DNA from 2 places in the Streptomyces sp. NPDC005863 genome. Region 1 is predicted to be linked to the other one. Evidence: riboswitches for the same ligand, from Rfam matches in the RefSeq annotation. Region 1 holds a riboswitch; the other holds the start of a gene.
The links. A riboswitch is a leader RNA that binds a small molecule or an ion and turns the genes downstream of it on or off. The one in region 1 is predicted to bind glycine.

Region 1 (15,881 bases):
ATGATGCCCGCGGCGCCGTTCGTCGGGGCGGTCACGACGCGGCCGCCCGCGGCGTTCTCCTCGTTCACGGCCATCGCGTAGAGGGTGATCCACTCCATCGCGCGGGCCTGCGGGTCGCCCTCGGCGCGCAGCTGGCGTGCGGAGTTGGCGGCGCGGCGGCGGACCTTCAGGCCGCCGGGCAGGATGCCCTCGCGGGACATGCCGCGGGACACGCACGCCTGCATCACGCGCCAGATGTCCAGGAGACCCTCGCGGATCTCCTCCTCCGTGCGCCAGGCCTTCTCGTTCTCCAGCATCAGCGCGGAGATCGACAGGCCGGTCTCCTCGGCGCGGCGCAGGAGCTCGTCGCCGGTGCGGAAGGGGTGCTTGAGGACGGTGTCGTCCGGCACGATCGGGTTGGCGCCCTCGGCGCCCCCCTCCTGATCGAGCACGGTCTCGTCGACCACGAAGCCGCCGCCCACGGAGTAGTACGTCTTCTCCAGGACGAGGGCGCCCTCACGGTCGTACGCGAAGATCGTCATGCCGTTGGCGTGGTAGGGCAGGGCCTTGCGGCGGTGCAGGACCAGGTCCTCGTCGAAGTCGAAGTCGATCTCGTGCACGCCGAGCAGGTTGATGCGGCCGCTGCTCTTGATCTCGTCCACGCGGTCGTCGGCGCCCTCCACGTTCACCGTGCGCGGCGACTCGCCCTCAAGGCCCAGCAGGACGGCCTTGGGGGTGCCGTGGCCGTGGCCGGTCGCGCCGAGCGAGCCGTACAGCTCCGCCCGTATCGCGGCGGTGTGGGCCATGAGGCCCTCGTTCTTGAGGCGTCCGGCGAACATGCGGGCGGCACGCATCGGACCGACCGTGTGGGAGCTGGACGGGCCGATGCCGATCGAGAACAGGTCGAAGACCGAGATGGCCACGGGATACTCCAAGGGTGGTTGGTAGACGCCGTTGTCTGCCGGGGTGGAGCAGAAGTACAAGGCGGTGCAGAAACACGGAACTGCGGGACTGCGGGCGGGTCACGTGGTGCGGGGCACCCCGCTCACTGTCCAGTGTGCGGGGTGCCCCGACGTTTCGTACGTACGAACAAAAGCGTACGAACAAAAGGGTACGAAACTCAGCCCAGGCCGGGGTACAGCGGGTGCTTGTCGGCCAGTGCGGTGACACGGGCCTTCAGGGCGTCCGCGTCGAAGCCCGGCTTGAGGGCCTCGGCGATGATGTCGGCGACCTCGCGGAAGTCGTCCTCCTGGAAGCCGCGGGTGGCGAGCGCCGGCGTGCCGATCCGCAGGCCCGAGGTGACCATCGGGGGGCGCGGGTCGTTCGGGACGGCGTTGCGGTTGACCGTGATGCCGACCTCGTGGAGGCGGTCCTCGGCCTGCTGCCCGTCGAGCTCGGAGTCGCGCAGGTCGACCAGGACCAGGTGCACGTCCGTGCCGCCGGAGGCCACACCGACGCCGGCCGCCTTGGCGTCGTCCTGCACCAGGCGCTCGGCCAGGATGCGGGCGCCGTCCAGGGTGCGCTGCTGGCGCTCCTTGAAGTCGTCGGATGCGGCGACCTTGAAGGAGACGGCCTTGGCGGCGATCACGTGCTCCAGCGGGCCGCCCTGGAAGCCGGGGAAGACCGCGGAGTTCAGCTTCTTCGCGAACTCCTTGTCGCGGGCCAGGATGATGCCGCCGCGCGGGCCGCCGAGCGTCTTGTGCGTGGTGGAGGTGACCACGTCCGCGTACGGCACCGGGTTGGGGTGCAGTCCGGCGGCGACGAGCCCGGCGAAGTGCGCCATGTCGACCCACAGCTTGGCGCCGACCTCGTCGGCGATGCGGCGGAACTCGGCGAAGTCCAGCTGACGCGGGTAGGCGGACCAGCCCGCGATGATCACCTTCGGGCTGTTCTCCTTGGCGAGGCGCTCGACCTCGGCCATGTCGACCAGGCCGGCCTCGTCCACGTGGTAGGCGACCACGTTGAACTGCTTGCCGGAGAAGTTCAGGCGCATGCCGTGGGTGAGGTGCCCGCCGTGCGCGAGGTCGAGGCCGAGGATCGTGTCGCCGGGCTTGGCGATGGCGAACAGGGCGGCCTGGTTGGCGGAGGCGCCGGAGTGCGGCTGGACGTTGGCGTACTCGGCGCCGAACAGGTCCTTGACCCGGTCGATCGCGATCTGCTCGGTCACGTCCACGTGCTCACAGCCGCCGTAGTAGCGGCGGCCGGGGTAGCCCTCGGCGTACTTGTTGGTGAGGACGGTGCCCTGGGCCTCCATGACGGCGACCGGAGCGAAGTTCTCCGAGGCGATCATTTCCAGGGTGGACTGCTGGCGGTGGAGCTCGGCGTCGACGGCGGCGGCGACGTCCGGGTCCAGCTCGTGGAGAGGGGTGTTGAGAAGCGACATCACGCGATCCCTAACGGTATGGGTCAGCCGGCGGCGAAGGCGGTGTACTCATCGGCGGAGAGCAGGTCGCCCGGCTCGTCCGTGATGCGCACCTTGAACAGCCAACCGCCCTCGAACGGGGCGGAGTTGACCAGCGAGGGGTCGTCCACGACGTCCTGGTTGGCCTCGGTGACCTCGCCGTTCACCGGGGAGTAGAGGTCGCTGACCGACTTGGTCGACTCCAGCTCGCCACAGGTCTCGCCCGCGGTCACCGTGGAGCCGACCTCCGGAAGCTGCACGAAGACGACGTCACCGAGCGCGTTCGCGGCGTGCTCCGTGATGCCGATCGTCGACACGCCCTCCTCGGCGGCCGACAGCCACTCGTGCTCCTTGCTGTAACGCAGCTGCTGGGGGTTGCTCATGACCTGAATTCTCCTGTACGCGGGTGGGTGCTGCGGAACGGGGACGGTGTGCGGGGGGTCACGTCCGGCGCCGGGGCGCCGTGCCGCACGCCGGGCGTCACTTCTGGCGCTTGTAGAACGGCAGGGCCACGACCTCGTACGGCTCGTGGGTGCCGCGGATGTCCACGCCGACGCCCCGGGTGCCCGGGGCGGCGTGCTCGGCGTCGACGTACGCCATGGCGATCGGCTTGCCCAGCGTCGGGGACGGGGCGCCCGAGGTGACCTCGCCGATCACCTTGCCGTCGGCGACCACCGGGAAACCGGCGCGCGGCACCCGGCGGCCCTCGGCGACCAGGCCGACGAGCTTGCGCGGGGGTGCGGTCTCGGCGCGCTCGGCGGCGGCCGCGAGGGCGGCGCGGCCCACGAAGTCCCGGGCGTTCTCGGTCTGCCAGGTCTTCTCGAACTTCACGACCCGGCCGAGGCCCGCGTCGAACGGTGTCAGGCCGGCGGTCAGCTCGTGCCCGTACAGCGGCATGCCCGCCTCCAGGCGCAGCGTGTCGCGGCAGGAGAGGCCGGCCGGGACCAGACCGACGGGGGTGCCCGCCTTGAGGAGCGCGCCCCACAGCTGCTCCGCGTCGCCGGGGGCGACGAAGAGCTCGAAGCCGTCCTCGCCGGTGTAGCCGGTGCGGGCGATGAGGGCGGGGACGCCCGCGACGGTGCCCGGCAGGCCCGCGTAGTACTTCAGGCCGTCCAGGTCGGCGTCGGTGAGCTGCTTGAGGATTGCGGAGGACTCCGGGCCCTGGACGGCGAGCAGCGCGTACGCGTCCCGGTCGTCGCGGACCTCGGCGTCGAAGCCGTCGGCGCGGGCGGTCAGCGCGTCGAGCACGACCTGCGCGTTGGAGGCGTTGGCGACGACCATGTACTCGGTCTCGCCCAGGCGGTAGACGATCAGGTCGTCCAGGATCCCGCCGTCCTCGGCGACGATCATGGTGTAGCGGGCGCGGCCGACGCCGACGGAGCCGATGTTGCCGACCAGCGCGAAGTTCAGGAAGTCGGCGGCCTCGGCGCCGGTGACGGTGATCTCGCCCATGTGGGAGAGGTCGAAGAGGCCGGCCTTGGTGCGCACGGCGTTGTGCTCGTCACGCTCGCTGGCGTACCGCAGCGGCATGTCCCAGCCCGCGAAATCGGTCATGGTCGCGCCGAGCGACCTGTGCACGGCGTCGAGGGCGGTCAGACGGGGGGCAGTGCTCATGAAGGGAACTCCCAGGGCATGACGGGCGAGGTCGATCCTCCCCATCTGTCATCGGAACCTGAGAGGTTCGCCGCAAGCGTCCCGGTATCCGAGACGTACGGCTTGCACCTTGGGTGGGACCGCCGGGGCGGCCCGCTTTTCAGATGTGCCTCGCCCGCGCGGTACGGGGCCTGAGAGATTCAAGGGAGGGACTTGCTCCTTCGGCGCCCCGGACGACACAGCACCTGCTGGTCCCGGAGACTCTCCCGCGCGGATTCAAACGGCCGGTATGGAGTTGGCGGGCTCATCATTGCACGCGACCCTGTCCAGGGGGACCCGTGACCGTGCGCGGATCGCGCGGCCCGCGCACGGTTGTGCCGCATTACCTTCTCTTTACACTTGACGGGGAAGCAGTACGTGACCGCTATGGGGAGGCCGATCACGGTGCGCAGCAGGACAGGCGTCTTCGCCTCAACCACGGGGGTGGCGCTGCCCAAGCAGGTCGCCGCCCCGGCCCGGGAGAGCTGCGGCCCGCTCCCCGTGGCCGTCGTCCGCGACCTGCGCCGGCGCTCCGGCCACAGCCCGCACCGCCTCACCTTCGGCGCGGGCGACCTGGTCGTCGTCTCCGGGCTGCCCGGTGGCGGGAAGTCGACGCTCATGCGGCAGGCCGTCTCCGGCCCGCGCATCGACTCCCAGGACACCCGCGACCGCTGGGCCGGCCGGATGCCCCGCCTCCTCCCGTACGTGGTCTACCGCCCCCTGGTCCGCCTCGCGCACTACGCGGGACTGCGCCGCACCCTGCGCTCCGGGGCGGGCGTCGTGGTGCACGACTGCGGCACCCAGCCCTGGGTGCGCCGCTGGCTCGCCCGCGAGGCGGGCCGGCGCGGCGCGGCCCTGCACCTGCTGCTGCTCGACGTGCCGGTGGACACCGCGCTCGCGGGCCAGCGCGAGCGCGGCCGCGGCGTCTCCCGGTACGCCTTCGCGCGCCACCGCAGGACCGTCGGCCGGCTCGTCGACGCCGCCGAGCGCGGCGACCTGCCGCGCGGCTGCGGCTCCGCGGTGCTCCTGGACCGGGCGGCGGCGCAGGTCCTGCGGGGGATCGCCTTCGACGGCCGAACCGCCCGGCGTTAGGGTTCGAGCCGCAGGCAGAGCGGTCGCGAGCAGGGGTTGGACAGATGGACTTTCCGGCGCAGGCACACGCCCATCCGTACGCGGGATGGCCGGGCAACGAGCTGGAGGAGGTCCTCGCGGCCTCCCTCGGCGCCGCCGAATCGGCGGGCGGCCGGATCGTGGAGGTCCTCGGCCGCAGCCAGATATGGATCCCGCTGCCGAACGGCGGCGGTCCCGAAAGCGGCACCCTCGACCTGCCGACGCTGGAGATCGGGGGCCAGGCGTACGTCCCCGTCTTCACCTCCGAGCAGCAGTTCCGCCAGGCGCTCGGCGCCGCCGCCGACCGCATGGGGTGCACGGTGGCGGCCGCCGTGGAGTTCGCCCGCGGCCTGCCCCCGCAGCTGGGCATCGCGCTGAACCCGGACGGCACCGTCGGCGCCCCGCTGCCGCCCGCCGCCGTCGCCGAGCTCTGCAGGGCCGGCCGCTCCGCACTGGACGGCCCCTCCACCGGCGGCCGCGTGCGGCTCTACGAACCGGACTGGCAGGAGGAGCCGGTGGACTTCCTGGCCGCCGCCGGCCGCGAGTTCGAGGCCAGCGGCGTCGTGCTCACCGCCCGCCGCTGCCTGGCGAACGTCGAGACCGACGACCCGACGCTCTTCGTCGGCGTCGAACTCGCCACCTGGGAGGGCACCGCACGCGACCTGCCCATGGAGGCGCTCGGCCGCGCCCTCGGGCAGGCCCCGCTCCCGTGGGCGGTGAACCTCGTGCTGCTCGACGTGGCGCAGGACCCGGTGGGGGACTGGCTGCGGGCCCGGGTGCGGCCCTTCTATCAGCGCGTCGGCTGAGGCCGGGCGGCGCGCCGGGGCCGAAAGCCGCGGGCCGGGGCCACGGGCGCCGTACGAAGGGACCCGAGGTGTCGTACGTCAAGTCCGCGCCGGGATCGCCGCTTAAGCTGGTTCCATGACCCGGTCGGGGCACCTCCGTGCCCGGACGGCGGGGTGCACGGTTCGGTTGTCGGGCAGTCGGGTGCGAAGCGAAGGGGCGGTTACGGGTGAGTGCGTCGGGCACGGCCGCGGACGATGGGGCCTCCCCTGCTCGAGCGGAGTCGCGGGCTCCGGGGAAGGTCGAGCAGCTGCTGCGCCAGGTGACCCCGGGGCGCTACGACGCCTACGAGGCGCTCCTTCGCGCCCTCGCCGCCGACCAGGTGTGGATGCTGCTCTGGCACGGCCAGGCCGGCTCCCCCGACGCCCAGTACGGCAACATGGAGGTCGAAGGCCTCGGCTACGCCCCCTGTGTGACCTCCGCCCAGGAGCTCTCCGCCAGTGGCTGGAACCGCAGTTACGAGGTGGTGCGCGGCACCGACGTCGCCCGCACCCTCTACCCCGACCACTACGGCCTCTGGCTCAATCCGCACGCGCCGGGCGGCGGCGTCGGCATCCCGTGGCTGGATCTGCGCCGTATCGCCACCGGCCTCGACCTGCTGCCCGCGGGGCCCCTCCGGCTGACCGAACCGAGCATCCAGATCCCGCAGTTCTACGCGCTCCTGACGCAGAACGCGCACCGCACCCCGGTGGTCCGCTCGCTGCGCCGCGCCTGGGTGCAGCCCGCGCTCGGGGCGCCGTATCTGGCCATCGGCCTCGACGTGTACGACACCTCGCCGCCGTCGGTGGACGCCGTGCGGACGATGATGCAGCAGTCCATTCCCGCCGTCCCCGAGGGCCTGCCGGTCTCGACGGTCGCGATGTCCGACGAGGACGACCCGGTCACGATGTGGCTCCGCGCCAACGCCCGCCCCTTCTACGACCGCGAGGCACAGCCCGCCCCGGCGCCGGCCGGCGGTTACGGCTACCCGGCGCAGTACTAGCGCCGCTGAGCAGCGCCGACCGCCGCGATGTCCGTTGTGGTGCTGGTGAGGCCGTATGGGCAGGAGTGACGGCTTGCGCCCCAACTGCCCCGTGTTCGCCCCTCGTTCACTGACGTCCGGATAACGGAACACCTCGATCAGCATCACGTTTGCGCATCCTTTCCCCGTCAAGTCTGGTAACAGATCGCGACGTGGATGAAGACTCCCGCTCCAAGGGGCCTTCGCCCCATGTGTACGACGACTGATCACGTCGCTACAGCGGCAAGTGCGGGCCGGTCACCACCGGTTGAGAGGGGTCCCTGCCACGATGACGGCACCATTGCATGACACACCTGCGGACGCGGATCCGACCGAGGACGTCGCCCCCGCAGTTGATGCAGGGGTGAAGAAGGTCGAGGGGCGGTCCCTCAAGCAGATCGCCTGGAACCGCCTGAAGCGGGACAAGGTCGCCCTGGCCGGCGGCATCACGGTGCTGGTCCTGGTGCTCGTCGCCGTCTTCGCGCCTCTGATCGTGAGCCTGCTCGGCCACCCGCCCAACGACTTCCACCAGGACAAGCTGGACGAGCTGACCGGTCTGCCCACCGGCTCGCTCGGCGGGGTGAGCGGCGACTTCCTCTTCGGCGTCGAGCCCAACAAGGGCCGCGACGTCTTCAGCCGCATCGTCTTCGGAGCGCGGATCTCGCTCCTGGTGGCGTTCCTCGCGGCCATCGTCGCGGTGGCCCTCGGCACCCTCTTCGGGATCATCGCCGGTTACTTCGGCGGCTGGGTCGACGCGCTGATCAGCCGTGTGATGGACGTCCTGCTCTCGTTCCCGCAGCTGCTCTTCATCATCTCGCTGGTCTCCGTGCTCCCCGACGACCTGCTGGGCCTGGAGGGCACCAGCGTGCGCGTCGCGATCCTCGTCATGGTCATCGGCTTCTTCGGCTGGCCGTACGTCGGCCGCATCGTCCGCGGCCAGACGCTCTCGCTCCGTGAGCGCGAGTACGTGGAGGCGGCCCGCAGCCTCGGCGGCGGCAAGCGCCACATCCTCTTCCGCGAACTGCTGCCCAACCTGGTCGCGCCCATCACCGTCTACGCGACGCTGATGATCCCGACCAACATCCTCACGGAGGCGGCCCTCAGCTTCCTCGGCGCCGGCGTCAAGCCGCCGACGGCCTCCTGGGGCGGCATGCTGCGCGACGCGCTCAAGACGTACGAGCACGACCCGATGTTCATGGTCTTCCCGGGCGTCACGATCTTCATCACCGTGCTGGCCTTCAACCTCTTCGGCGACGGGCTGCGCGACGCGCTCGACCCGAAGGGGACGCGCTAGAAGGTCCCAATTGGCTTGCCCCTGCCGCATGTCAGGTGGCTTTAACCATGGTTCTCCGGCAGCACTAGGCCAGGGACCGCGATCTCGGAGGTTACGAGAAAATGCCCACAGGTTCCACGAAACGACGGCTCACCAGCGGTGCGGCCCTCGTCGTCGCGGCGCTGGTGACCACCACGGCGTGCGGCGGCGGTGACGGTGGCGACAGCGACTCGAAGGGTGCCGGCTACAACGCGGCGCTGAACAAGATCGCCAACCCTTCCAAGAAGAAGGGGGGCACGCTGAAGATGGTCGGCAAGCAGGACCTCGACTCCGCCGACCCCCAGCGTGCCTACTACGGCATGACGTGGGACTTCATGCGCTTCTACACCCGGCAGCTGGTGACCTACGACACCAAGCCGGGCAAGGCGGGCACGAAGCTGGTCCCGGACCTCGCCACCTCCACCGCGAAGATCTCCGACGACGGCAAGACCTACACGTACAAGCTGCGTGACGGCCTGACGTGGGAGGACGGCTCCAAGCTGACCTCCAAGGACATCAAGTACGGCATCGAGCGCACCTGGGCGACGGACACCATCACCGGTGGTCCGGGCTACATCCGCCAGACGCTCGACCCCAAGGGCAAGTACAAGGGCCCCTACAAGGACAAGGGCGGCCTCGACGCGATCGAGACCCCCGACGACCAGACGATCATCTTCAAGCTGCCCAAGCGCAACGGCGACTTCGAGCAGTTCCTGGCCATGCCCACCGGCTCGCCGGTGAAGGAGGCCAAGGACACCAAGGCCAAGTACACCCAGCGACCGTTCTCCGCGGGCCCGTACAAGTTCAAGGAGTACAAGTCCAACAAGAAGATCGTGCTGGTCCGCAACGACAAGTGGAAGAAGTCCTCGGACCCGATCCGCGCGGCCCTGCCCGACGTCATCGACGTGACGATCTCCGCCAACCAGGAGGAGAACGACAAGAAGCTGATGGAGGGTGACTTCGACGTCGACCTCAACGGCACGGGCATGACTCAGTCCGGCCGCGTCAGCGCCGTCACCGACCACCGCGGCAACGTCGACAACATGCACACGTCCTTCGTGCGCTACGTCGCTCTGATCCACAACGCCAAGCCGTTCGACAACGTGCACTGCCGCAAGGCCGTGTTCTACGCGACCGACTTCGCGAGCCTGCAGCAGACCCGCGGCGGCAAGGTCGCGGCCGGCGACATCGCCAACAGCACCTTCCCCGTGGCGATCCCGGGCTACAGCAAGTACGACCCGTACGGCGTCCTCGCGCGCAAGGGCAAGCCGGACGTCGCCAAGGCCAAGGACGAGCTGAAGCAGTGCGACAAGCCCGGCGGCTTCACCACCAAGCTCACCGCCCGCAGCAACAACCCGGGTGAGGTCGACGCGGCCGAGGCGCTTCAGGAGTCCCTGAAGAAGGTCGGCATCAACGTCCAGGTCGACTCCCTCGACGGCGCCGACACCTCCAGCATCACCGGCTCGCCGTCCGTCGTGAAGAAGCGCGGCTACGGCATGACGATGAGCGGCTGGGGCCCGGACTTCCCGTCCGGCCAGGGCTACGCGCAGCCGCTGTTCGACAGCCGCTTCCTGAACCCGACCGGCAACTACAACGAGTCGCAGATCAAGGACAAGAAGGTCGACGCCCTCTTCGACGAGGCCATCTCGAAGACCGACCCGGCCGAGGCCGGCGAGGTCTACAAGAAGCTCGACAAGAAGATCCTCGACCAGGCCGACTGGATGCCCTTCCTCTACGAGAAGAACATCACCTGGCGCGGGTCGCGGCTGACCAACGCCTACATGTCCGACGGCTACAACGGCCGTTACGACTACGCCTCGCTCGGCGTCAAGAAGTAACACCCGTCGAGCAACACCCGTCCGGGCAACCGCAGTTGATCGTCCTACCGCCGCCGAATCCCGCCAGTCCGAAGGGCAGGTGATGGCCCCGGGCGGTGGCCGGAGCTCCTCACAAGGGGGCTTCGGCCACCGCCGGGCCGCGCACAGTGCTTGCTTATCTCATCCGGCGCCTGATCGCCGTAATCATCATGGTGCTGGTCGTACTGCTCGCGACCTTCACCGTCTTCTTCATGCTGCCCAAGTGGGCGGGACAGGACATCGCCGTCCTCTTCGCCGGCAAGGCCACCGGAGCCGAGCAGATCGAAGGCATCCGGACCAAACTGGGACTCGACGACCCGCTGCTCGTCCAGTTCTGGGAGTTCATCAAGGGCATCCCGATGGGCCGCGACTACGTCAACGGCAGTGACGTCACGCACTGCCCGGCGCCCTGCTTCGGCTACTCCTTCCGCACCGAGGCGCCCGTCTGGGAGACCCTCAAGGACGCGCTGCCCGTCACCGGTGCGCTCGCCGCGGGCGCCTGCGTCCTGTGGCTCGCCGCGGGTGTCGCCACCGGTGTGGTCTCCGCCCTCAAGCGGGGTTCCATCTGGGACCGCTCCGCGATGACCGTCGCCCTCGGCGGCGTCTCGCTCCCTGTCTTCTTCACCGGCATGATCGCGATGGGCATCTTCGTCCACAACCTCGGCTGGGTGAAGATCGCGGACAGCCTCAGTACCGAGGACTCGGCAGGGGTCTGGCTCCAGACACTGATCCTGCCGTGGATCGTGCTCGCCTTCCTCAACGCCGCGATGTACGCCCGCCTCACCCGCGCCACCATGCTCGAAGTGCTCGGCGAGGACTACATCCGCACCGCGCGCGCCAAGGGGCTCGGTGAGGCCACCGTCATCCGCAGACACGCGCTGCGCTCCGCGATGACGCCGATCCTCACCGTCTTCGGACTCGACCTCGGCGTCCTGATGGGCGGCGCCGTGCTCACCGAGTCCACGTTCAACCTGCCGGGGCTCGGCCTCGAAGCGGTCAGGGCCATCAGCAGCAAGGACCTGCCCGTGATTCTCGGCGTGACCCTGTGCGCGGCGCTCGCGATCGCCGTGGCCAACCTCGTCGTCGACCTTATGTACGCCGTCATCGACCCGCGAGTGAGGCTGGGATGACCGAACTGTCCAAGAGCGGAGCCGCGGTGGGCGAGCCCGTCGCCGCCGCGGCCGCTCCCTCCGCCTTCCTCGAGGTGCGCGACCTCAAGGTGCACTTCCCGACCGACGACGGCGTGGTCAAGTCCGTCGACGGGCTCAGCTTCCAGCTGGAGAAGGGCAAGACCCTCGGCATCGTGGGCGAGTCCGGCTCCGGCAAGTCGGTGACCTCGCTGGGCATCCTCGGGCTGCACACCGCCGGGCAGTACGGCGCCCGCAAGGCGCGGATCTCCGGCGAGATCTGGCTGGACGGCAAGGAGCTGCTCGGCGCCCCGGCGGACGAGGTGCGCAGGCTGCGCGGCCGCGAGATGGCGATGATCTTCCAGGATCCGCTCTCCGCGCTGCACCCGTACTACTCCATCGGCAAGCAGATCACCGAGGCGTACCGGGTCCACAACGACGTCGACAAGAAGACCGCCCGCAGGCGCGCCATCGAGATGCTCGACCGCGTGGGCATCCCGCAGCCGGACAAGCGGGTGGACTCCTACCCGCACGAGTTCTCCGGCGGCATGCGCCAGCGCGCGATGATCGCCATGGCGCTCGTGAACAACCCCGAACTGCTCATCGCGGACGAGCCGACCACCGCCCTTGACGTGACCGTCCAGGCGCAGATCCTCGACCTCATCCGGGATCTGCAGAAGGAGTTCGGCTCCGCCGTCATCATGATCACGCACGACCTGGGCGTCGTCGCCGAGATGGCCGACGAGCTCCTGGTCATGTACGGCGGCCGGTGCGTCGAGCGCGGCAGCGCAGAGCGGGTCTTCTACGAGCCCCAGCACCCCTACACCTGGGGCCTGTTGGGCTCGATGCCGCGCATCGACCGCGAGGAGACCGAGCGGCTCATCCCGGTCAAGGGCTCCCCGCCCAGCCTGATCAACCTGCCGAGCGGCTGCGCCTTCAACCCGCGCTGCCCCTACGCGGACATCCCCAAGGACCAGATCACCCGGAGCGAGCGTCCGGAGCTGCGGCTCGTGGCCGAGGGGCACTACTCGGCCTGCCACATGTCGCAGGACGAGCGCACCCGGATCTGGACCGAAGAGATTGCGCCGAAGCTGTGAACGATGACGTGAAGGGCCAGGAGATGACGATCCCGGCGCAGACGAAGAGCTCGCCCGAGCCGCTGCTCAAGGTCGACGGCCTGGTGAAGCACTTCCCCATCAAGAAGGGGCTGCTCCAGCGCCAGGTGGCGGCCGTGCAGGCGGTCGACGGGCTCTCCTTCGACGTACGCCCCGGTGAGACGCTCGGCGTGGTCGGCGAGTCCGGCTGCGGCAAGTCGACGATGGGCCGGCTGATCACCCGGCTGCTCGAACCGACCGGCGGGCGCGTCGAGTTCGAGGGCACGGACATCACGCACCTGAACACGGGGCGGATGCGTCCGCTGCGCCGCGACGTGCAGATGATCTTCCAGGACCCGTACTCGTCGCTGAATCCCCGGCACACCATCGGCACCATCGTCGGCGCGCCCTTCCAGCTCCAGGGCGTCAAGCCCGAGGGCGGCGTGAAGAAGACCGTGCAGGAGATGCTGGAGCGCGTCGGGCTCAACCCCGAGCACTACAACCGCTATCCGCACGAGTTCTCCGGCGGCCAGCGCCAGCGCATCGGCATCGCGCGGGCGCTCGCCCTGCGGCCCAAGCTGGTCGTGGCGGACGAGCCGGTCTCCGCGCTCGACGTGTCCATCCAGGCCCAGGTGGTCAACCTCCTGGACGACCTGCAGGACGAGCTCGGCCTCACGTACGTGATCATCGCGCACGACCTGTCGGTCATCCGGCACGTCTCGGACCGCATCGCGGTGATGTACCTGGGCAAGATCGTGGAGCTGGCGGACCGCAAGGACCTCTACTCCACGCCGATGCACCCGTACACCAAGGCACTGCTCTCCGCGGTGCCGGTGCCGGATCCCAGGCGGCGCGGCGTCAAGAGCGAGCGCATCCTGCTCCGCGGCGACGTCCCCTCGCCGATCGACCCGCCCACCGGTTGCCGCTTCCACACGCGGTGCTGGAAGGCGACGCAGATCTGCAAGACCAAGGAGCCGCCGCTGGTCGCGCTCGCCGGCGGGCACCAGGTGGCCTGCCACCACCCGGAGAACGCCGCGGACCAGGCGCCCGAGGACACCGAGCTGCTCTCGGTGGCCAAGGAGGCGATCGACGTGGTGACGGTGGCCCCGAAGGCGACGGAGGCGAAGCCGGAGCCCGCGAAGGCGGAGCCCGTCAAGAAGGCGGAGCCCGTCAAGAAGGCGGAGCCCGTAAAGAAGGCCGAGCCCGCGAAGGACGAGGGCCAGAAGTCGACTGAGTCGTAAGGCAAGTTGACCCGGGCGAAGTACGCGCCCCAGGTCATGTACATGCCCCAGCGGGAGAGTGCAGAGTCTGCGTGTCCGTCGCCACGGACACGGACCCCATCGGAACGCGTTCGAAGGGAAGACTCATGGCACTCTCCCGTTCGGCACGTCTGGGCGCGCTCGCCACCGCGGCGCTCTCGTTCTGTCTGATCGCCGCCGCCCCCGCGCCCCACCCCGGCGCCGACGGCATCGGCGACCCGTACTTCCCGCAGCTCGGCAACGGCGGCTTCGACGTACGCCATTACGGTCTCGACGTCGCGTACGACCCCGGCACCGACCGCCTCGACGGCCGCACCACGATCACCGCGCGCGCCACCCGGAACCTGTCCTCCTTCGACCTGGACCTGCAGAAGCTGACGGTCACCCGGATCGAAGTGAACGGCAGACGCGCGCAGTTCACCCGCGCCGACGACGAGATCCGCATCACGCCGCGCGAGGCCCTGCGCAAGAACAGGACCTTCACGGTGACGGTCACCTACGGCGGCGTGCCCGAACCGCTCACCGGCCCCATAGTCTTCGGCTCCGACTACGGCTGGATGAAGACGGCCGACGGCGTCTTCGTCGCCTGCGAGCCCAACGCCGCGTCCACCTGGTTCCCGTCCAGCGACCACCCCTCCGACAAGGCCGCCTTCGACATCCGCATCACGGCGCCCAAGGGCCTCACCTCGGTCTCCAACGGCCGCCTGGTGGGCACGTACGGCAAGGGCGGGCAGCGCGTCGCACACTGGCGCTCGACCAAGCCGATGGCGACCTATCTCGCGACCGCCACCATCGGGAAGTTCGACGTGCGCACCGGGAAGACCCCGGCCGGCACGCCGATCTACGTGGCCGTCGACCCGACGCTGCCCGCCGGCGACGTCGACGTGTACGGCATCACGGCCGAGGTCACCGACCACTGGTCCGAGGTGTTCGGCCCGTACCCCTTCGAGGAGACCGGCGCGATCGTCGACGACATGCCGCAGGCCGGCTTCTCCCTGGAGACCCAGACCAAGCCGATCTACTCGGCGGTGCGCTCGGAGGGCACGATCGTGCACGAGCTGACCCACCAGTGGTTCGGCGACGCCGTCTCGCCCCACCAGTGGAAGGACATCTGGCTCAACGAGGGCTTCGCGACGTACGGGCCCTGGCTGTGGGGCGAGCACAAGGGGCGCGGCTCGGCGCACGACGCCTTCCGGGCCGCCTACGACTCCCGCCTCGCCGACTCCGCGTTCTGGCAGACCGTCGTCGGCGACCCGCAGCGCGACACGATGTTCGCCTCGGCCGTCTACCAACGCGGCGCGATGACCCTGCAGGTCCTCAGGGAGCGCATCGGCGACAAGGACTTCTTCAGGCTCCTGCGCGCCTGGGTGAAGGAGCACCGGTACGGCGACGCGAGCACCGCCGACTTCGTCCGCCTCGCCGAGAAGATCTCCGGCGAACAGCTCGACGGGCTCTTCCGCACCTGGCTGTTCACGAAGGGGAAGCCGGCGCTTCCCGCGCGGTGACCCGCCAGCCGCCGACCTCGCGGTACCCGGAGTCGTACACGGCCTCACCGGCGCCGGGCTCCAGCGCGTAGTGCTTCAGGTTGCCGCCCCAGTACCGCAGGATCCGCCCCAGCTCGTCGGCGGCCTTCCCCTCGAAGGCCGCCTCACCCAGGTCGACCTCCAGCACGAACTTCATCTCCCGCACTCCCTCCGCCGACGGCCCGGCCGCTCCGGAACCACCTCCTTCAACTTTCTCATTGAAGTCCTTGTTGGGACTTTTCCGTCCCAAGCCCTCGGCATACGGGCCACTGGGGCCGAAAAGCCCCAACTCCGGGTGACGGCGGCGGCGGTGCCGCGCCGTGCGCGGGTAAGAATGGCGCGTGCTCCAGGATCTGTTCACCCCCTCCGTCCAGCACTCGCTCGACATCGTGGGGATCTTCGTCTTCGCGATCTCCGGCGCGCTGCTCGCCGTGCGCAAGAACTTCGACGTCTTCGGCATCGCCGTGCTCGCCGAGGTCACCGCGCTGGGCGGGGGACTCTTCCGCGACCTGGTCATCGGGGCGGTGCCGCCGGCCGCCTTCACCGACCTCGGCTACTTCATCACCCCGCTGTTCGCGGCCGCGCTGGTCTTCTTCCTGCACCCGGAGGTGGAGCGCACCCAGCTCGCCGTGAACGTCTTCGACGCGGCCGGGCTCGGCCTGTTCTGCGTCTCGGGCACGACCAAGGCGTACGACTACGGCCTCGGCCTCACCGCGTCGGCCGCCCTCGGCCTGATGACCGCGGT
Region 2 (15,881 bases), on a different contig from region 1:
GCCGAAAAAAAAGCTGGAACCGACATGCGGAGAAAACCTTTCGGGATCCCGACGGGGCTCCCTCGGTCACCTATGCCGGGTGAACCGCGCGGTCGCGAAGGGGGAGCACCCGACCTGTCACTGCGGTAATGGGTCTCACCTCCAAAGCGCGCCGCCTGTGTCCCTCACAGGGCATCAGCACACTACCCCATGGCCAGACGCCGACCCGCAGCCCAGCAAAGCTGACGGTTCATCAGTATTGAATGTTCCGGACCCTGCGGCTACGTTCCGCGACACCGTAGCTGCGGCCGTCGCAGCGCCCGACGGGAAGGGGTGGCCGCATGGCCGAAGTCAGCGCGGAAGCACGGATCGAGGCGCCCGCCGAGAAGGTCTGGGCCCAGCTCACCGACTTCTCCTCGTACGGCGAGTGGAACTCCACGCACACCAGCTTTCCGCAGGGTGGCCCCACCACCCTGGAGACGGGCGGCACCTTCGTGGAGAACATGAAGCTGATGGGCTTCCCCGCCGAGGTCAACTGGACCATCGAGGAGCTGGAGACAGCCCGCACCCTGGCCATCGCCGGCAAGGGCCCGATGGGCGTCAACGTCACCACCCGCTACTCCCTCGCACCCGAGGGCTCCGGCACGGTGGTCCGCATCGAGGGCGAGTTCACCGGCGCCGCCGTCTCCCTGATGGCGGGCAAACTGAAGGACTCGGCGACCGCCGCCCTGAACGAGTCCCTGCGGAGGCTGGACGGCCTGGTGACGTGACCTCCCCATCTCCACCCGCACCTCCACCTCCACCTCCACCTCCACCTCCACCGGCAGAACGAAAGAGGCGCCCCGCACCATACGTGCGGGGCGCCTCTTCGCGGCGGGGCCATCGGCCCCGGCCACGTCAGTCCTCATCGGCGAGGATCAGGTACAGCTTCTTGCGGGCGTCGTTGATGACGGAGACCGCCTTCTCGCGCTGCTCCTTGCTGCCGGTCTTCCAGACCTGACCGAACGCCTCCATCAGACCGAAGCCGGCCTGCCGGATCTCGTTCAGCGTCTCCCAGTCGACGCCGCGCCCGGCCTCTTCCCAGGGCGCCTCCGGGCCTTCGGCGGCAGCCTCGCGGCCGGCGTCCGTGAGGGAGAACAGCTTCTTGCCGCCCTCACTCGCGCTGCTGATCAGGCCCTCGTCCTCCAGGAGCTGGAGGGTGGGGTAGACCGAGCCGGGGCTGGGCTTCCACGCCCCGCCACTGCGCTCGGCGATCTCCTGGATCATTTCGTAACCGTGCATGGGCCGGTCCTTCAGAAGGGCCAGGATCGACGCGCGTACGTCACCGCGCCGAGCCCGCCCACGAGGGCCGCCCCGCCCGCCGCGCCCGCCCCAGGGACCGCCGGGGCCACCGGGTCCGCCGAAGCCGGGGCCGAAGGGACCGAACGCACCGCGTCGCCCCTCGAAGCCACCGAAGCCGCCGAATCCTTCGCGGCCGAATCCTTCACGGCCCTCGGGGCCGCCGTGACGGCCATGTCCATGGCCGCGTCCGTGCTCGTGTTCAAAACCGTGGGAACGCATAGCGATCACTCCTTGATGTGGTCGACCGGACGATCCGATCTTTGATCAGTCGCGAACCTGTCGCGATGCCTCAACGATATATCGGAATAGTTCGTCTGACAACCCTCCGCCTGACCTGCGCTTCTGCGACCGGGCATGATCGAGGTGTGGACATGGCGGAGGGGCTTGCACAGGCGGCACGGGACGGAGACGCGGCTGCGGTGGCACGGTGGCTGCACGCCGGTGCCGAGGTGGATGCCGTGAGCACGACCGGGCGTACCCCGCTGGATCTCGCGGTGTACGCGGGGCACACCGAGACTGTTCGCTTGCTCCTCGCCGCGGGAGCCGATCCGCGGCAACGGGCAGGCGAGTACGGCGAGTTGACGCCGCTCTGCCTGGCGGCCATGCACGGGCACACGGCAGTGGTGGGAATCCTGCTCGACGCCGGCGCCCCCACCGACGCTCAGGGCAGGTTGAACCACGTACCGCTGGTGCTGGCAGCGACGGTCGTGGAGCAGGGGCACCCGCAGACCGTGGCCTTGCTCCTACGTCATGGAGCGGACATCAACGCAGTGATGAAGGACAAGACGCCCCTTGAGTGGACGGCCGCCTTCGGGCAGGTGCAGATGGCGCACCAGCTGCTCGCCCTGGGTGCGACGCCAACGGCGAAGGCGTTGAGCGAGGCCCGCGCAGGTGCCGAGCGGTTCCCGGAGGCCGCACAGAAGTACGCGCTCATCGTCGACGCCCTGCACGCTGCGGGCATCCAGGACTGAGCCTGCGGCCGTCCAGGTGCGGCGACGTCCTCGACGGCAGGAGCCAATCCACTCCGAAGACAAGTCCAGTGACACGCAATTGGCCTTACCCTCCCCGCCGCGCGGCCCTCTACCGTCGACCCCATGCCGACTCCGACTCCGCCTCAGACCACGACGCCGCCCCCGACGTCCCACCGCATCCGCGTCGTCGACGCCTTCACGGACCGCCCCTTCGCCGGCAACCCGGCCGGTGTCCTGCTCCTCGACGCCTTCCCCGACGACACCTGGCTGCAGCACGTGGCCACCGAGGTCAACCACGCGGAGACCGCCTTCGCCCACCCGCTGCCCGATGGCGCCGACGCCGACTGGGCGCTGCGCTGGTTCACGCCCGCCACCGAGGTCGACCTCTGCGGCCATGCCACTTTGGCCACGGCCCACGTCCTGCACACCACGGGCGCCGCGTCCGGCACAGTCCGCTTCGCCACCCGCGGCGGTGTCCTCACGGCGACCGCGCACGAGGACGGCTCCCTCACCCTGGACTTTCCGACCGCCCCGCTCACCGAGGCCGCCGTCCCCGACGGCATCGCCCAGGCCCTGGGAGCCGCGCCGCTCACCGCGTACGACACGGGCCGGCAGGTCGGCGACCTGCTGGTCGAGCTCGCCGACGAGAAGACGGTCCGGTCGCTCACCCCGGACCACAAGGCCCTCGTCCACCACTCCGAGCGCGGCATCATCGCCACGGCCAGGGCCGAGAACCCCTCCGGTGCCTACGACTTCGTCTCGCGCTGCTTCTTCCCGCGCGTCGGCATCGACGAGGACCCGGTGACGGGCAGCGCGCACACCGCCCTCGCCCCCTACTGGTCCGAGCGCATCGGCCGCGCCCGGCTCACCGGCCTGCAGGCCTCGCCCCGCACCGGCCTGGTCCGCACGGAGCTGCGCGGCGACCGCACCCTGCTGAGCGGCCGCGCGGTCACGGTCATCGAGGGCGAGCTCTTCGCCTGACCACACCCACGGACACGGCGATGGGGACGACGGACACGGTGGTGGGGACGTACGAGCGACTCGTACGTCCCCACCACCGACACCGTCGATCCGCCGCGCGCCCCCGCCTCACGCAGGCGTTGGCAGCCAGTCCACCTTCCCCGCGAGCAGCGCGTACCCGACGAACGCCCCGACATCCAGCAGCGTGTGCGCCACCACCAGGGGCCCGACCCGCCCCCACCTGCGGTAGAGCAGCACGAACACCACGCCCATCGCCATGTTCCCGAAGAACCCGCCGATGCCCTGATACAGGTGGTACGAGCCCCGCAGCACCGAACTGCCCACCAGCGCCGCCATCGGCGTCCACCCCAACTGCCCGAGCCTGCGCAGCAGATAGCCGACGACGATCACTTCCTCCAGGACCGCGTTCTGCACCGCGGACAGCACGAGGACGGGGTACTTCCACCACACGTCAGGCAAGTCCTCGGGCACCACGGTGAGGTTGAAGCCGAGGCCGCGGGCCGCCAGGTAGAAGGCGATGCCCGTGCTGCCGATCACCGCGGCGACCGCGGCGCCGCGCCCCAGGTCGGGCCACGGCCGCGTCCGGTCGAACCCGATCGTCCGCAGCCCCGCCCTCTCCCGCAGCAGGAAGTGCGCGACCAGCGCCACCGGCACCAACGCCGTGGCGATTCCGAACAATTGCCACGCGAGATCCAGCCAGGGACGTCCCGGCGCCGCCGAACTGTTCAGCGTGGCGGCCTGGTCCTTGAGACCCCCCGGTTTGGTGACCGAGCCGACAAAGCTGATCAGCGCGGACACTCCGCTCGCCCCGAGGGAGAGGGCCAGGACGAGCAACGTCTCGTCCCGGAGAGTGCGCCGCGAGGGCCCGTCCGCTGGAAAAGAACCGGCCATCGGCCCCGGCTCCGCTTGCACTGACGCCTCCAGTTGAGTAATCCCGCCTCATCCCCATCCTCGTCCCGCTAGGGTCTCGAAAGAAGTTACGAAGATCGTGCGCGACAGGCCGAGGGGGACGGACGCCGGTTTCGGGCGTACAGCCCCCTCTTTCCTTGCTTCATCGATCAAGGAGGGGCACCACCGCCATGGGACGTCACAGCTTGCCCGATGAGCACGGGACGGCCGCGTCCGACCCCCGGCCGCGTGCCCGCGGCCGCACGGTCGCCCTGGCCACGGCGCTCGTCCTGATGATCGCGGGCGGCACGGCGGCGGCGGTCGGCAGCGGACTGCTCTCCTTCGGCGGGTCCTGCGCGGACGACGCGGTGGACCTCGACGTCGTCGCCGCGCCCGCCATCGCCCCGGCCCTGCGCAAGGCCGCCGCCACCGCCCGCGAGGAGGAGCTCACCTCCGACGGCCACTGCATCGACGTACGGGTGAGCGCCCGCGACTCGTACGACGTCGCCACCGAACTCCGCGCCGGCAAGGGCGAACCCGAGTACGACGTGTGGGTGCCGGACTCCGGCCTGTGGGTCCGGCGCGTGGGCCTCGGCGCGAAGCAGCACAAGATATCCCCCGCGGGCAACATCGCCTCGTCCCCCGTCGCCATCGGCGTGATCCCCTCCGCCGCGGAGTCCCTGGGTTGGCCCAAGAAGACGTACGACTGGCCGAAGTTGACGGCGGCCGCCATGAAGAGCGACAAACTCCGGCTGGGCGCCGCCGATCCCGCACGCAGCGCGACCGGCCTGCTCGCCCTCGCCGAACTGGGCGCGTCCGCGAAGAAGCAGGGCGGCGACGAGGGCGACACCCAGGCCGCCGCACTGGCGAAGTCGCTGTCCGCCCGCACCACCGACAACGACGGCCGGCTCCTGGAGACCCTGGCCCCCGACGGCTCCGGCACCGAACAGGGCAACCCGCGCCGCAACCAGGCCCTGATCATCTCCGAGCAGGCCGCCTTCGCGCACAACGAGAGCGCCGGCGAGGAGAACGGCCTCGACCTCTTCTACCCCAAGGACGGCTCACCCCGGCTGGACTACCCGTACACGCTCGTCGAGGACGACCGGATGTCCACCGACACGAGCCGTGCGGCACTGCGCTTCATGACGATGTTCAGCGACGAGAAGGGCCAGAAGATCCTGGCCGACCACGGCTTCAGGACCGACCTCGAGCGGCCCTCCGACCGGCTGATCACCGCCGCCGGGGGCCGCACCCCGCAGCCCTACGCGGCGGAGTCCCTCGACCCGCCCTCCGACAAGCAGCTCCAGGAGACCCTGGGCATGTGGACGATCACCGTGCAGAGCGCCCGGCTCAACACGGTCGTCGACGCCTCGGAATCCATGCGCCAACTGGTGCCGGGCCGGGGCCAGTCGCGCATGGAGGTCACCAAGTCCTCGCTGCTGCGGGCCCTCGCGGGCTTCACGGACGAGGACGAGATCGGCCTGTGGGAGTTCGCCACCAGTCTCGACGGCAACCGTGACTACCGCGAGCTGGAGCCGGCCGAACGCCTCGGCGGCCGCGAGGGCGGCGCCACCCACCGGGACCGCCTGACCGAGGCCTTCAACGGGTTGCAGCCCGTACCCGGCGGGGCGACCGGCCTGTACGACACCACGCTCGCCGCGTACAAAGAGGCCCGGTCGACGTACGCGCGCGGCAAGTTCAACGCCCTGGTGATCCTGACCGACGGCGCCAACCAGGACCCGGACAGCATCTCGCGCAGCGCCCTCATCTCGCGGCTGGAGGAGCTCGCCGATCCGCGGCGGCCGGTGCCGGTCATCGCGATCGCCGTCGGTCCTGAGGCCGACAAGGACGAGGTCCAGCAGATCGCCGAGGCGACCGGCGGCTCCGGCCACCAGGTCGACGACCCGGCGCAGATCCACGCGGTCATCCTCAAGGCGATCATGGAGGCGGGCAGCAACCAGGGCTGACCACCGAGCCACGCATGGCGTCACCCGCCGAGTCACACATGGCGTCACCCACCGGGTCGCACGCGGCGTCACCCGCCGAGCGGCACCGCCGGCTGCCTGAGCCCCACGGGCCACGTGTGCACCGGCTCCCCCGTGTGCATCAGCTCCCCGTACCGCTGCGTGGTCGCGGCCAGCGCCGCCTCCCTCGCCATCCCGGCCTCCAGCGCCCGGTGGTACGTCGTCGCCTGCCAGGACGCCCCGTTGACCCGCAGCCGGCACCGCTCCTCGATCACCCCGAGGTAGAGATCCCGGTCGGCGGCCTCCACGCCCCACGCGTCCAGACCCGCGGCCGCGAGCGGCAGCAGCTCGTCGCGTACGAGGTCCACGGCCGCCACCTCCGCCGTGCCGCCGAGCCTGCCGCGCCGCGGCCACTGCAGCGTGGCGTCGATGCCGTCGCGGCACGCGGTGTCGAAGTTGCGGGCGGCGGCCTCGAAGGGCAGCCGGGTCCAGACGGGCCGCGCCTCCTCGGCGAGGGCCCGCACCAGGCCGTAGTAGAAGGCGGCGTTGGCGATGACGTCGGTGATGGTGGGCCCCGCGGGCAGCACCCGGTTCTCCACCCGCAGGTGCGGGACGCCGTCGGCGATGCCGTACACCGGGCGGTTCCAGCGGTAGACGGTGCCGTTGTGCAGCACCAGCTCGCCGAGCTGCGGCACGCCGCCCGCGTCCAGGACCTCGCGCGGGATCTCCTCGTCGAGCAGCGGCAGCAGCGCCGGGAAGTACTTCAGGTTCTCCTCGAAGAGCTCCAGCGGCCCGGTGATCCACCGCTCCCCGAACCAGGTGCGCGGCCGCACCCCCTGCGCCTGCAGCTCGGGCGTCCGGGTGTCGGTGGACTGCAGGAACAGCGGCGGCCGCGACTCGCGCCACAGCTCGCGACCGAACAGGAACGGCGCGTTGGCCCCGACGGCGACCTGCGCCGCGGCGATGGCCTGCGCCGCGTTCCACACATCGGCGAAGCGTCCCGGCGTGACCTGCAGATGCAGCTGCACCGACGTGCACGCCGCCTCCGGCGCGATCGACGCCGAGGTGCAGGTCAGCCGCTCCACGCCCTCGATGTCCAGGACGAAACGCTCCCCGCGCGCCGCCACGATCTGGTCGTTCAGCAGGGCGTAGCGATCGACGTCGGAAAGGTTCGCGGAGACCAGATCGGCGCGGTTCAGCGTCGGCAGAATACCGATCATGACAATGCCGGCGTCGACCTCGTTGGCTTTTCTGTGGGCGTAGTTGAGGCCGGTGCGGAGCTCTTCGGCGAGCCGGTCGAGCACCCGGCCGCCGAGCCGGTGCGGGGCAATGTTCACTTCCAGATTGAACATTCCGAGTTCGGTCTGGAAATCCCGGCTCGCGATGCGCTCCAGTACCTGCGCATTCAACATCCTCGGCAGCCCGTCGGGCCCGACGAGATTCAGCTCGATCTCCATGCCCATCAGATTCTTGGGCCGGTCGAATCGCTCCTCCGCCAGCAATCGCTCCAGCCCCGCAAGGCACTCGCGGAGCTTGCCTCGGTAGTGGTGCCGATCGGCCAGGTCGAACGTGCCTGCCGCGACCTTCTCCCCCATCGAAGCGTCCCTCCTGAAGCGGGCGGCCGTGGGTCGGACCGCTGTGTACGGGGGATGATGCCCCGGCAATGTGATCGATAACGCCCCACGCACCGCCGTCGGGCGCTACGCTCGACACACCTTGCCGTCCGGCACATTCACCAGGCATGCGGCACAGTGAAGATTCCGTTCCGAACCACCTGGTCAAAAGTACCGGCAGGAATCGGCCGACCGCGTACCGGCGGAAATCCGAGGTCACGGCGGCAGCGCCCCTGCGAAATCAGGATAAACGTCTCACAAGGACGGCGCATTTGCACCTTGTCCGCAATATCCACTGCGTCTAGGTGAAACACCGTCCGAACACACCTCGTATAAACTCCGCAATCTAGGCAGAGAGTTGGCGCTCGCGGTATCCAGCCCCCGCCCCTCTGACCCAGAGCCTGACAGCGCCGTCACGCACCCGCCCCCGCTCCACCGTGCCTGTCGAACGAGAGAGGCGACCCACCATGCCGCTGCATGTCCCCCCGGCTCCCGCGCCCGCCCTGCGCAGCGTCCTCGCGGCACTCGGTTCCCCCACGGCCGTACGCGAGGCCCGCACCCCGTCCCTGCGTGCCGCGCAGGGACCGACGAGTCCCGAACTCCCGCTGCCGGTCCACGTGTTGGACCGCATCACTCCCGAGGGGACGTCACCCACCACCCGGCTCTTTGGCTGGCGCTTCCTGATCCGCTGCGGCGAGCGCTCCGTCGCCGCGGCCGACACGATGCTCACGCCGGACGGCTGGGCGTTCTCGCACTTCTTCGAGGGGCCCTACATCACCTCCACGGAGCGGTCACTGCGGCACGCGGAGGCCATGCCGGTGCCCTATCAGCCCCGGCTCCTTTCGGTGCCGGAGCTCTATATGCTCACGCTCTGGCTGCACCGAGACTGCACGGACGACGGCGCCGAGGGGACGCTGGCCGCCACCGACCTGCTCGTACCCCTGGCGCCCGCACCGCCCGGCATCGCGGCCCACCGTCCGCACCGCGTCGCCGAGCTCCTTCCGATGCTCAACCACCGCCTGACCCCGGCACCCCTGCTGAGCTCGCCCGCCTGAGGCACCCGGCCGAGGTCGCCCGTACGTCCGCACTGTGCCCCGCCGCCCCGGCCGCGGGGCACAGCGCTGCCCACCCAGGTGGACTAGCCCACTCGGGCCACGCCGAACCACCCGAAAAGACAGTGGAGTTGAGCTGAACCGTCCGCGCGGGTGATACGTCCTCAAGCAGTAGGAACCGCTGCGGCAAAATCCCTGCGGATTGACGCGCGGAGGGCAACACTGGGACCGGACCGACTACAACGGGGGGCGGTTATGAACACCGCATCGAGCCACAGGACCGACGTCACAGCCATCTCATCGCAGCGAAAGAACCCTTCCATGTGCCAGCACCAACCACCGTGCCCGACAGCCGACTCCGCCGACCGGGAAGCCGCGCTCCTCACGGCGAGCCACCCGGAACAGGGCTGGAGCCTGCTGTGCAACGGCGTCCTGCTCTTCGAGGACACCGGTGAGCTGCTGCCGGACGGACAGATCATCGCACCGCACCGACCGCTGGGCACCGACCGGATCATGACGGCGGCCTGACCACCGCCGGCACACCGCACCACGGCAGGACCGCACGACCGCACCACCGCACCGCCCGAGAAACGAGGGGCCGGCCCGGAGAAGAACTCCGAACCGGCCCCGCAGTATGCCCGCGCCACCCGGGCGCCGTGATCAGTCCTCGTACGCATCCAGCGGCGGGCAGGAGCAGACCAGGTTCCGGTCGCCGTACGCCTGGTCGATGCGGCGCACCGGCGGCCAGTACTTGTCCGAGGCGACGACACCGGCCGGGAAGACGGCCTCCTCGCGGCTGTAGCCGTGCTCCCACGCACCGCTCAGCGCGGCGGCGGAGTGCGGGGCGTTCCGCAGCGGGTTGTCCTCGGCGCTCCACTCACCGGCGCCCACCTTCTCGATCTCCCGGCGGATGGCGATCATCGCGTCGCAGAACCGGTCGATCTCGCCCAGGTCCTCGCTCTCCGTCGGCTCGATCATCAGCGTGCCGGCGACCGGGAAGGACATGGTCGGCGCGTGGAAGCCGTAGTCGATGAGCCGCTTGGCGATGTCGTCGACGCTGACGCCGGTCGCCTTGCTGAGCGGGCGCAGGTCGACGATGCACTCGTGCGCGACGAGACCGGCGGGACCGGTGTAGAGCACCGGGTAGTGCGGCTCCAGGCGCTTGGCGATGTAATTGGCGGAGAGCACCGCGACCTGGGTGGCGGTCTTCAGGCCCTCGCCGCCCATCAGGCGCACGTACGACCAGGAGATCGGCAGGATCCCGGCCGAGCCCCACGGCGCCGCGGAGATCGGGCCGACACCGGTCTCGGGGCCGGCCGCGGGCTGCAGCGGGTGGTTCGGCAGGTACGGGGCGAGGTGCTCGCGCACGCCGACCGGGCCGACACCGGGGCCACCGCCGCCGTGCGGGATGCAGAAGGTCTTGTGCAGGTTCAGGTGCGAGACGTCGCCGCCGAAGTGACCCGGCTTGGCGAGGCCCACCAACGCGTTCAGGTTGGCCCCGTCCACGTACACCTGGCCGCCGGCCTCGTGGACCTCGGCGCAGATGTCGGCGACGTGCTCCTCGAAGACGCCGTGCGTCGAGGGGTAGGTGATCATCAGCACCGACAGCTCGTCGCGGTGCTTCTCGATCTTGGCGCGCAAATCCTCGACGTCGATCTCGCCGTCGTCGGCGGTCTTGATCACGACGACCTTCATGCCGGCCATGACGGCGCTCGCGGCGTTGGTGCCGTGCGCGGAGGAGGGGATGAGGCAGACGGTGCGCTGGTCGTCGCCGTTGGCCCGGTGGTAGCCGCGGACGGCGAGCAGACCCGCCAGCTCACCCTGCGAACCGGCGTTGGGCTGCAGGGAGACCTTGTCGTACCCGGTGACCTCGGCGAGGCGCTCCTCCAGCTCGCGGATGAGCGTGAGGTAACCCTGCGCCTGCTGGGCGGGGGCGAAGGGGTGCAGCTGGCCGAACTCGGGCCAGGTGACCGGCTCCATCTCGGTGGTCGCGTTGAGCTTCATGGTGCAGGAGCCCAGCGGGATCATGCCGCGGTCGAGCGCGTAGTCGCGGTCGGCGAGCCTGCGCAGGTAGCGCAGCATCGCGGTCTCGGAGCGGTTCTGGTGGAAGACGGGGTGGGTGAGGTAGTCGTCGGTGCGCAGCAGGCCGTCGGGCAGCGTGTCCGCGACGGTTGCGTCGAGCGCCTCGACGTCGGCCTCGACCCCGAACGCGCCCCATACGGCGGCGAGTTGGGCCCGCGTGGTGGTCTCGTCACAGGCGAGCGAGACGTGGTCGGCGTCGACCTGGCGGATGTTCACGCCGCCTTCGCGGGCGGCCGCGACGAGCTCCTCCGCGCGGCCATCGGCGCGCACGGTCAGGGTGTCGAAGTAGGCGCCGTGCACGACCTCGACGCCGCCGGCCGCGAGCCCGGCCGCGAGCAGCGTCGCGTACCGGTGGGTGCGCCGGGCGATGGCCTTCAGGCCCTCGGGGCCGTGGTAGACGGCGTACATTCCGGCCATGACCGCGAGCAGCACCTGAGCGGTGCAGATGTTGCTGGTGGCCTTCTCGCGGCGGATGTGCTGCTCACGGGTCTGCAGCGCGAGCCGGTAGGCCCTGTTGCCGTCGGCGTCGACGGAGACGCCGACGAGCCGCCCGGGCAGGCTGCGCGCGAACTTCTCGCGCACCGCCATGTAACCGGCGTGCGGGCCGCCGAAGCCCATCGGCACACCGAAGCGCTGCGTCGTGCCGACGGCGATGTCGGCGCCCAGCTCGCCGGGCGAGGCGAGCAGCGTCAGGGCGAGCAGGTCGGCGGCGACGGTGACGACGGCACCGATCTCGTGGGCCTGGTCGATGAGCGGCTTGATGTCCCGTACGACACCGGAGGCGCCCGGGTACTGCACGAGGACGCCGACGACGCCGCGCTCGGCGACCTCGGCGGGGATGCCGTCGCTCAGGTCGGCGACCACGATCTCGACGCCGGTGGGCTCGGCGCGGGTCTGGATGACGGCGATGGTCTGCGGCAGCGCGTCGGCGTCGACGACGAAGACGCCGTTCTTGACCTTGCCCATGCGCCGGGACAGGGCCATGGCCTCGGCGGCGGCGGTGCCCTCGTCGAGGAGCGAGGCCCCGGAGGTGGGCAGGCCGGTCAGCTCGGCGACCATGGTCTGGAAGTTGAGCAGCGCTTCGAGGCGGCCCTGCGAGATCTCCGGCTGGTACGGCGTGTACGCGGTGTACCAGGCGGGGTTCTCCATCACGTTGCGCAGGATGACCGGCGGCGTGAAGGTGCCGTAGTACCCGAGTCCGATCATGGAGTCGAGGACCTGGTTGCGGTCGGCGAGGGAGCGCAGCTCGGCCAGCACCTCGGCCTCGGTGCGCGCGCCGGGCAGGTCAAGGGCCTCGGCGTTCTTGATCACATCCGGCACCGCGGCGGCCGTCAGCTCGTCGAGCGAGCCGTACCCGACCTGGGCGAGCATCTTGGCCCGTGCTTCCGCATCGGGCCCGATGTGCCGCTCCTCGAAGGGGATGCCCTGCTCGAGCGCGGAGAGCGGGATGCGATTGGTGGCAGTCATGGCGGAGGCCTCCTGGTCTGCACGACCTGCGAGGGGTACCACGGCGCGGGTACCCGGACGGCCTCCCCCTCTGTCATCTCAACCTGAGAGCTTCACAGTCCCGTCATGTCGACAGATCTGCTTTCACCGTCGGTGAGGAGGGGTTTCGAACGTGCCCGCCCGACGCCCACCCTGCTTTCCAGAGTGACCTCGTCCGTGCGGTACTGGATGCCTGAGAGATTCCGGGGAGGATTTGCTCCTTCGGCGCCTCCGGGAACCGTGTTCCGGAGAGCTCTCCCGCACGGGGTCAACAGCCGAACGCCAGCCTACCAGCGAGGACCACGGCCGATCCCTCGAGTGGCCACCTGCCCCGAAGTGCTCTTTCGTAGTGACTACGAACGAATAAGGATGAGTTACGCCCGGTTTCGACAGCCCGCGACCATCTGGAGGGCCCGTGCAGACCGACATCGATCCGCGCAACCTGATCGGCCGCAAGGCGTTCGACCGGAACGGGACGAAGATCGGCACGATCGACGAGGTCTACCTCGACGACGCCACCGGGGCCCCGGAGTGGGCCGCCATACGCACCGGCCTGTTCAGCCGCGACGCCTTCGTGCCGCTGGAGCCGAGCGAGCTGGGCGAGGACGGCACGGTACGGATCCCCTTCGACCGCGACCTGATCAAGGACGCCCCGGACTTCGGAGTGGGCCGCCACCTCTCCCCCGAGCAGGAACTCCAGCTCTACCACCACTACGGCCTGGACACGACGCCACCGCGGACGCCTCCTCCCGACCAGAGCTTCGGCCGCATCGCGGGCACGGAATCCCCCTGACGCCGTCCTCATCCCTTCCGCCGGCGGCCTCAGCCCTTCCCCTGGTCCCCCACCTCCGCCCGAGCGACACCGGAGGCGTTCTCGAGCCCCCTCCCGGGCTCCGCCCCGGCCACGGGCGCCGACGGCACCGCGGCGACCAGCGGCAGCGGCTCGGCGGCCACCAGATCCGGATCGTCCGTCCGGAAGGTCTTCACCCGCCCCGGAGCCGAGTACGGCGTCTCGAAGCGCACCGTCACCCGCCCGAGCCCGCTCCCCTGGACCCACCCGTGCCCGTACTCGCTGTGCAGTACGTCGATCCCGGCCGCCCACCGCCGCTCACCGAGCGCGACCGGCTCCTCGGCCACGACGTCACCGCCCCCGGCATCGCCGCCCTCGCACCCGGAACCGCCCTCCACGCCCCCCTGCGCGGCTCCCACCGCCTCAGCCGACTCGACCGCGACGGCCTCCGCCCCGGCCGCCCGAGCAAGCGCCTCGGCGGCCTGAGCCTGCGCCTGCGCCTGCGCCTGCGCGAAGAGGTCCTCCTGTGTGTAGTCCGCGAGGCCGGAGACGCCCACACCGAGCAGCCGCACCCCTCCCGTGGTGTCCACGGACTCGAGCAGCCGCGCCGCGGCCTCCCGCACCACCCCGGGGTCGTCCGTGGGCCCGCGCAGCGTCTCGGAGCGCGTCAGCGTCGAGAAGTCGAACCGCCGCACCTTGAGCACGATGGTGCGCCCCGAGTGACCGGCCGCCCGCAGCCGCTCCACACACCGGTCGGCGAGCCGCGCGACCTCACCCCGGATCCGCACCCGGTCATGGATGTCCACGTCGTACGTGTCCTCGACGCTCACCGACTTGCTCTCCCGCTCGGCCACCACGGGCCGCTCGTCGAGCGCCAGCGCCATCGCGTACAGCGAGCCTCCGTGCGCCTTGCCCAGGAGTCGTACGAGCTCGTCCTCACCGGCCTCCGCGAGCTCCTCGACCGTGATGATCCCGGCCCGCCGCAGATGGTCCCCGGTGGCCGGGCCCACGCCGGGCAGCGTGCGCACCGACATCGGCCCGAGCATGGCCCGCTCCGTCCCCGGCGCTATCAGCCGGAGCCCGTCCGGCTTGGCCTCCTCGGAGGCGATCTTGGCCAGCATCTTGGAGACGGCGAGCCCCACGGAACCAGTCAGTCCGGTCACTTCGCTGATGTCCGTCCGCAGCCGCTCCCCCACGGCCCGAGCCGACTCCGCGTCGTCGGCGACGCCACCCGCCTCCAGGTCGACGAAGGCCTCGTCCAGGCTGAGCGGCTCCACGAGCGGCGACAGCTTCCGCAACAGCCCCATCACCTGCTCGCTGACCTCGCGGTACAGCCCGAAGCGCGGCACGAGATAGGCGGCGTTCGGCGCCAGCCGCCGGGCCTGCCCCATGGGCATCGCGGAGTGCACACCAAAACGACGCGCCTCGTAGGACGCGGTCGCCACCACACCGCGCGGCCCCAGACCGCCCACCACCACGGCTTTTCCGCGCAGACTCGGTTTCGCGGCCTGTTCCGCGGACGCGTAGAAGGCATCCATGTCCAGATGCAGAATCGTCGGCGCGCTTCTCACGTCTCTGATGCTGCCCTATGCCACTGACAACGCGACCGCGGACCGCCCCGGAGCCCGGCCTAGACGGCCTTGTTGCGCCGTCTGGCCAACTCGTCGGCCGGGTTGTGTCCGATGAGTGTCTCGCCGGTGTCGATGCGCTCTCCGTGCAGCTGGGACAGCGCCGCCTCGACGTCGCGCCACACGACACCCACGGCGATCCCGAAGACGCCCTGACCGCCCTGGAGCAGCTCATGGACCTCACCGGGCGACGTGCACTCGTAGACCGTCGCGCCGTCGCTCATCAACGTCATCCGCTCCAGGTCCTGAAACCCGCGCTCACGCAGGTGCTGGACCGTCGTCCGGATGTTCTGCAGGGACACACCGGTGTCGAGGAACCGCTTCACGATCTTCAGGACGACCACGTCGCGGAAGCTGTAGAGCCGCTGGGTCCCCGAACCGCCCGCGGCCCGCACACTCGGTTCGACCAGGCCCGTACGGGCCCAGTAGTCGAGCTGTCGATAGGTGATGCCCGCTGCCGCGCACGCGGTGGGCCCCCGATAGCCGATCCGCTCCTGCCCGGACGCCGCGTCCCCGCTCCCCTGGACCGCCATGGGGCGACTCGGAGAGTGATCGGTCCCGCCGCCGTGGAGCGGGTACGGCCCGCCCACCGCCGTACCGTCGCCGCTGCTTCTCACGCCGACCTCCCTCCTTGACCTGCCTCATCGACGGTAGGCAGTCGCCAGGGGCTCGTCAACGATCGCCACACTCGGCACGCCGAGTGATAATCACCCTGAGAGTGGTTTCCCGTGCCTCGTAGCCGGGAAAGGCTAGCCGAATGGTCCGACGCGGGCCGCCGTAAGCGGCTCACTGGCTGTTGGTGCCGAAGTCCTCGGGCGAGATCTGGTCGAGGAACTCGCGGAACTTCTCCACCTCGTCCTCCTGCTCGTCCGGGATCGCGATGCCGGCGTCGTCCAGCACACCGTCGCTGCCGAAGATCGGCGTACCCGTGCGCAGCGCGAGCGCTATGGCGTCGGACGGCCGCGCGCTCACCTCGACCCCGCTGGCGAAGACCAGCTCGGCGTAGAAGACCCCTTCCCGCAGGTCCGTGATGCGCACTTCGGAGAGCTCCTGGCCCACCGCTTCCAGCACGTCCTTGAACAGGTCGTGGGTCAGCGGCCGTGCGGG

Region 2: it holds a riboswitch for glycine, as region 1 does, so the genes downstream of both, gcvP (aminomethyl-transferring glycine dehydrogenase) here and gcvT (glycine cleavage system aminomethyltransferase GcvT) in region 1, are expected to answer to the same signal.

Annotation. Positions count from the first base shown of each region.
Region 1 is NZ_JBIAII010000001.1:301,164-317,044, reverse strand. Features, by position in the region: gene ACFYO9_RS01375 (L-serine ammonia-lyase) at 1-902, opposite strand, end outside; gene glyA (serine hydroxymethyltransferase) at 1,100-2,362, opposite strand; gene gcvH (glycine cleavage system protein GcvH) at 2,386-2,763, opposite strand; gene gcvT (glycine cleavage system aminomethyltransferase GcvT) at 2,861-3,994, opposite strand; glycine riboswitch at 4,144-4,252, opposite strand; gene ACFYO9_RS01355 (AAA family ATPase) at 4,400-5,104, shown strand; gene ACFYO9_RS01350 (enhanced serine sensitivity protein SseB) at 5,149-5,928, shown strand; gene ACFYO9_RS01345 (enhanced serine sensitivity protein SseB C-terminal domain-containing protein) at 6,135-6,947, shown strand; gene ACFYO9_RS01340 (ABC transporter permease) at 7,255-8,259, shown strand; gene ACFYO9_RS01335 (ABC transporter substrate-binding protein) at 8,361-10,115, shown strand; gene ACFYO9_RS01330 (ABC transporter permease) at 10,262-11,263, shown strand; gene ACFYO9_RS01325 (ABC transporter ATP-binding protein) at 11,260-12,357, shown strand; gene ACFYO9_RS01320 (dipeptide ABC transporter ATP-binding protein) at 12,381-13,595, shown strand; gene ACFYO9_RS01315 (M1 family metallopeptidase) at 13,721-15,118, shown strand; gene ACFYO9_RS01310 (hypothetical protein) at 15,084-15,293, opposite strand; gene ACFYO9_RS01305 (trimeric intracellular cation channel family protein) at 15,478-15,881, shown strand, end outside.
Region 2 is NZ_JBIAII010000018.1:93,813-109,693, forward strand. Features, by position in the region: gene ACFYO9_RS37990 (putative protein N(5)-glutamine methyltransferase) at 1-26, opposite strand, end outside; gene ACFYO9_RS37995 (SRPBCC family protein) at 321-749, shown strand; gene ACFYO9_RS38000 (PadR family transcriptional regulator) at 877-1,539, opposite strand; gene ACFYO9_RS38005 (ankyrin repeat domain-containing protein) at 1,692-2,291, shown strand; gene ACFYO9_RS38010 (PhzF family phenazine biosynthesis protein) at 2,415-3,272, shown strand; gene ACFYO9_RS38015 (type II CAAX endopeptidase family protein) at 3,381-4,184, opposite strand; gene ACFYO9_RS38020 (substrate-binding and VWA domain-containing protein) at 4,352-6,127, shown strand; gene ACFYO9_RS38025 (glutamate--cysteine ligase) at 6,196-7,719, opposite strand; gene ACFYO9_RS38030 (hypothetical protein) at 8,205-8,792, shown strand; gene ACFYO9_RS38035 (DUF5999 family protein) at 9,111-9,317, shown strand; gene gcvP (aminomethyl-transferring glycine dehydrogenase) at 9,450-12,338, opposite strand; glycine riboswitch at 12,527-12,627, opposite strand; gene ACFYO9_RS38045 (PRC-barrel domain-containing protein) at 12,772-13,149, shown strand; gene ACFYO9_RS38050 (DNA polymerase IV) at 13,179-14,717, opposite strand; gene ACFYO9_RS38055 (MerR family transcriptional regulator) at 14,777-15,391, opposite strand; gene ACFYO9_RS38060 (bifunctional nuclease family protein) at 15,561-15,881, opposite strand, start outside.